2 regions of the Arthrobacter sp. 1088 genome follow, and region 2 is predicted to be linked to the other one. Evidence: predicted binding sites of a transcription regulator. Region 2 holds the regulator's gene; the other holds the start of a gene.
The links. The regulator LexA, encoded in region 2, represses DNA repair genes until DNA is damaged. The targets are predictions, from matches to a motif close to TCGAACANNTGTTCGA.

Region 1: a site for LexA is predicted at 1,130-1,145, ahead of J2Y41_RS10070 (shikimate dehydrogenase). Genes of this name have one in related genera too.

Annotation. Positions count from the first base shown of each region.
Region 1 covers NZ_JAVDSM010000005.1:287,050-289,442, reverse strand. The annotation lists gene J2Y41_RS10080 (MFS transporter) at 1-66, opposite strand, end outside; gene J2Y41_RS10075 (IclR family transcriptional regulator) at 268-1,038, shown strand; gene J2Y41_RS10070 (shikimate dehydrogenase) at 1,242-2,159, shown strand; gene J2Y41_RS10065 (TIM barrel protein) at 2,159-2,393, shown strand, end outside.
Region 2 covers NZ_JAVDSM010000004.1:360,032-362,424, reverse strand. The annotation lists gene J2Y41_RS08465 (histidinol-phosphate transaminase) at 1-95, opposite strand, end outside; gene J2Y41_RS08460 (LysM peptidoglycan-binding domain-containing protein) at 173-532, opposite strand; gene lexA (transcriptional repressor LexA) at 889-1,632, shown strand; gene J2Y41_RS08450 (ATP-dependent DNA helicase) at 1,642-2,393, opposite strand, start outside.

The DNA of each region.
Region 1 (2,393 bases), on a different contig from region 2:
CGCTTTCTTGGGGGTTCCTGCTGGCGTAACTGTGCCTGGCGTCGCTGACGGCATTGTGTGGCTCATGGTGTTCCTTCTGTGACGACGATGTCGCGGATCTAGCTTCTGCGGGAAGACCAGAGCGAGGTGCGGCCGGATCAATCCCAAAGTAACCACATGGTGAGAGCTACTTGTGCAATACAGCAATAGTGGCCGTGATTGGGGTCACTTGTCAAGACTTGTCCCCACTATCTAGAAATAGCTCTCATTATGTGAGAGCATCTAAGCATGAGTGTGAAAGAGGACACAAAGACCGACATGGTCGGCAAGGCCCTGGGCCTGTTGGTATTGCTGGGGAATGAGCCCAAGGGTGCGAGCGCCGCGGATCTGGCCAGGAGTGCGGGACTTCCGTTCAGCACGACGTACCGGCTGCTCGGTTCGCTGACGCGCGACGGATTTGTGGATTACGAGCCCGACGGACGTCGGTATCATCTGGGATTGCGGGTCTTCCAGCTGGGCCAGCGGGTTTCCAATCACCACGGCTTCGCGGCAACGGCCCTTCCTGTGCTCCAGCGCGTCACGGAGCGGACCGAAGAAGCAACCATCCTCTCGGTGCGCGACGGGAACCATCATCTAACCGTCAATAAGGTGGACGGCCCCAAGACCTTCCGCGTCACCAGCGATCCTGGCCATCTTGGTGCGCTGCACACGACGTCCGTGGGTAAGGCGATAGTCGCTTTTGAGAACGACGCCGAACGCGAACGACTGCTCGAAGAGTTGCCTCTGGAGCCTCTCACTGAGCGCTCCATTACCGATCGGGCTGCATTCCGGGCGGAGATCGAGCAAGTGCGCCGGCAGGGCTACGCGGTCATGGACGAAGAAAACGAGATCGGCATGCGCGCGGTCGCAGTACCGGTCCTCAATTCCCAAGGCCACGCCTTTGCGTCTCTCGCCACGGCCGTTCCGGTATTTCGTCTCACCATGGATGAGCTCATCGCCCACGTCCCTACTTTGCAGGAAGCCGCGGCTGAACTCGCGGCCCGCCTGCCCCAGCGTTAGCCCAACTGTGTCGCACTTAAGCGCGTTTTGAGGCCGCTAAACGCGCACAACTGCGACTCAGTTGGGTCAGCACATCGCGTTTGTTCGCAGTAAGAACAAGCGTGCGGAATATGAACACTTGTAGTAATCTGGAAGACACCCGGGCAGTTGGCGCCCCAGAAAGTGCCAAAAGCCAGGGGTGCTGAAGTCAAAGGAGCTTTAGGATGAGCAACCGAGCCGAGTCCGTTCTGGTGGGCCTGATTGGCGAAGGCGTCATGCCGTCGCTGACTCCGCCCATGCACGAACGCGAAGCCGATGTGCAGGGCCTTCGCTTGCTGTACCGCCCCATCGACCTGCTGGAGCTGGCTTTGCCGGCCACCGCCGTCGGGGATCTCCTCACCGCGGCCCAGCGCATGGGCTTCAACGGACTGAACATCACGCACCCGTGCAAGCAGCTGGTCCTTGAGCACCTTGACGAAATTTCCGACGACGCCCGTCGCCTGGGTGCCGTCAATACAGTCCTCATCCAGGACGGCCGGTTCATCGGCCACAACACCGACTTTTCAGGTTTCGGCTCGGCTCTCGCCGACGGACTCCCCGGTGCGAAGCTGGAGCGCGTGGTCCAGCTGGGTGCGGGCGGTGCGGGTTCCGCCGTCGCCTACGCCCTGCTCACCGCCGGGGTCGGCACGCTGGACCTGGTGGACATGGAGCCGGCGCGGGCCGCAGAGCGCGCCGCCGAACTTGGCGAACTCTTCCCGGCCGCCACGGTCACGCCGCGGAGCACGGACGAGCTCCCGCAGATCATGCCCCTCGCCGACGGTTTGGTTCACTGCACCCCGATCGGCATGGCCGCCCACCCCGGGCTGCCCCTGGACATCGACCTCCTGGAACCGCGGCACTGGGTTGCGGACATCGTCTACCGCCCCATCGAGACGCAGCTGGTCCGCGAAGCGCGCGCCAAGGGCTGCAAGGTTCTCGACGGCGGACGCATGGCGGTTGGTCAGGCTGCCGACGCCTTCCGGCTCTTCACGGGCCACGACGCCGATCGCAACCGAATGCGGGCCCACTTCCTTGAGCTGATCGCCGTCGAGGATGCGCTCGCCGCTACCGGAGCCCCGGCTCTGGCAAAGGCGGGTCACTGATGCGCACCGGAATCGCAACGGTCTGCCTGTCCGGCACGCTGAAAGAAAAGATGCAGGCCTGCGCCATCGCGGGCTTTGACGGCATCGAAATCTTCGAGCAGGATCTCGTCACTTCGCCCCTGAGTCCCGAGGAAGTGCGGAAAATGGCCGCGGATCTTGGCCTCGGCTTGGATCTGTACCAGCCCTTCCGCGATTTCGACGGCGTCACTCCGGACCTGCTGAAGGCCAACCTCA
Region 2 (2,393 bases):
ATGGGGACGTCAAGCTGCGGCGCGCCATAGGGGCTCAATCCACGCAGGTTGGTCCGAAGGGGAAGTCGGTCAAGTCGCTCAAGCTGGTCACTCACCAAGACAGTTTAAGGTGCCGGTGCGACTGCGGAGTAACTGTGACGCCAGAGACGCTGGCCCCTCGCCCCCTGGCCGCTCAATTGGCGGGAACGAACAGCTGCTGGCCGGGCTGGATGCGTCCCCCGCGGAGATCGTTCAACTGGATGATTTCCGCGATGACATCACGGGGGTCCCGCTCCGGCGCGGCCGCACCGGCGATGCCCCACAGGGACTGCCCTGGCTGGACAGTAACCGTAACTGCCACCGGCGGCTGCAGCTGGGCTTGGGAATCAGAAGCTTTGGCCGGGGAGTTGATGAAGCCGGCAAGGCTCAGCAGCGCAGCAAGGAGAAGCATGACGGGAATTCCAAAGAAGACGATCCTGCCGCGTTGGGTAAGCCGGAGACGCGCAGGAGCCGGAGTGTTGCGGAATTCGTGGAACGTAGAGATTGCGGACATGAGCTGAGCCCTTCTGAGCGATTGCCTGCATCGGATGCCCGTTGCCGGCTGCCAATTCCTTGTGTTCGCCGAGCCCGGCCCCGAATGTTCGAACACTTTCTTCGAACATCCGAACCGCGCTCAACCTTTATAGAACACATATTCGAACCTTGCTATGACATTTTTAGCACTTATCATCGAACGGTGTCGAGACTCGCTAGAACGAATGTTTGATAAACGCCTGTGCCTGGCCTAGGTTTGAGTGAAGAAACAGGCACTGTTTCAGTGGAACAGGAGGGTCTGACATTTTTTCGGATCCCACATCCCCGGGCACACTTCAGACCGTGGCCGGGCGGAACGGAAGGGCATTGGCGAACATGGCAGCGAAAGCCACCGGCGGCGGGGCACCCCTGCGGAGCCAGCAGCCTCAAAAGAGTCCCAAAAGCCTGACTGTCCGGCAGAAGAAAATCCTGGAAACCATCCAGCGGTCTGTCAATGACAACGGGTATCCGCCCAGCATGCGCGAAATTGGCGACACCGTGGGTCTCGCGAGCCTCTCCAGCGTCACGCACCAGCTCTCCCAGTTGGAGAAGCTCGGCTACTTGCGCAGAGATCCCAAGCGCCCCCGCGCCATGGAAGTACTCATGCCTTTGACCCTTGACGGCGGGACAATTCCCGGAGTGGAAGCAGCTACTACACTCCGCAGCGCAGGCGGACTCGCCGTGACGGAACTGGCCAGCGCCAGCGACACCGCGATGGTACCCCTGGTTGGACGCATTGCTGCCGGTGGGCCCATCCTCGCCGACCAGACTATTGAGGATGTCCTGCCCCTGCCCCGGCAACTGGTGGGCCACGGCGAACTGTTCATGCTGAAGGTCGCTGGGGACTCAATGATCGATGCCGCAATTTGTGACGGTGACTGGGTGGTTGTCCGCCGCCAGAATGACGCCATCAACGGCGATATCGTGGCAGCGCTCCTGGATGACGAAGCCACGGTAAAAACCTTCCGCCAGCGGGACGGCCACACATGGCTGCTCCCCCAGAACACGCAGTACGAACCGATACTTGGAGACCAGGCCACCATCATGGGCAAGGTCGTCTCGGTACTGCGCTCCCTCTAGGGAGTTCGCCTACGTTTTCTTTGCGCCCAGGCGTTCCAGGACGCCGCGCACCACGTTGCGGTCCGTCGTTGCCCAAAATGGCGGCAAAGCGGCACGCAGGAACCCGCCGTACCGTTCGGTGGAAAGCCGTGAGTCCAGGACGGCCACCACGCCTTTGTCGCCGGTGGAACGAATGAGGCGTCCTGCTCCCTGTGCAAGACGAATTGCCGCATGCGTAGCCGACACCGCCATGAACCCGTTGCCCCCGGACTGTGCAACGGCCCGTGAGCGTGCGGTCATTAGCGGGTCATCGGGCCTCGGGAACGGAATGCGGTCAATCACCACAAGGCGGCATGAACCGCCAGGGACGTCGACGCCCTGCCACAGGGACATGGTGCCGAAGAGGCAGGTGTCCGGTTCATCGGCAAATTGCTTCACCAGTGCTGCCATGGTGGATTCTCCCTGGCAGAGGATGTCCACATCCAGCCGTGGGCGCATGGCATCTGCAGCTTCTTCGGCCGCCCGACGCGATGAGAACAGGCACAGGGCTCCCCCACCGGATGCACGGATGAGGTCTTCAAGCTCATCCAGGGCCTCGGGTGAAGTGCCCCTGCCGGGCTTGGGCAGGTGCTTGGCCACGTAGAGCACACCCTGCTTCGGATAATCAAAAGGTGACCCGACGTCCAACCCGGTCCAGCTTGGCGCCCCATCTCCAATAAGCCCCAGGCCACCGGCTGCGGGTTCAAAGGCAGATCCAATGGCCAGCGTGGCAGAAGTAAGCA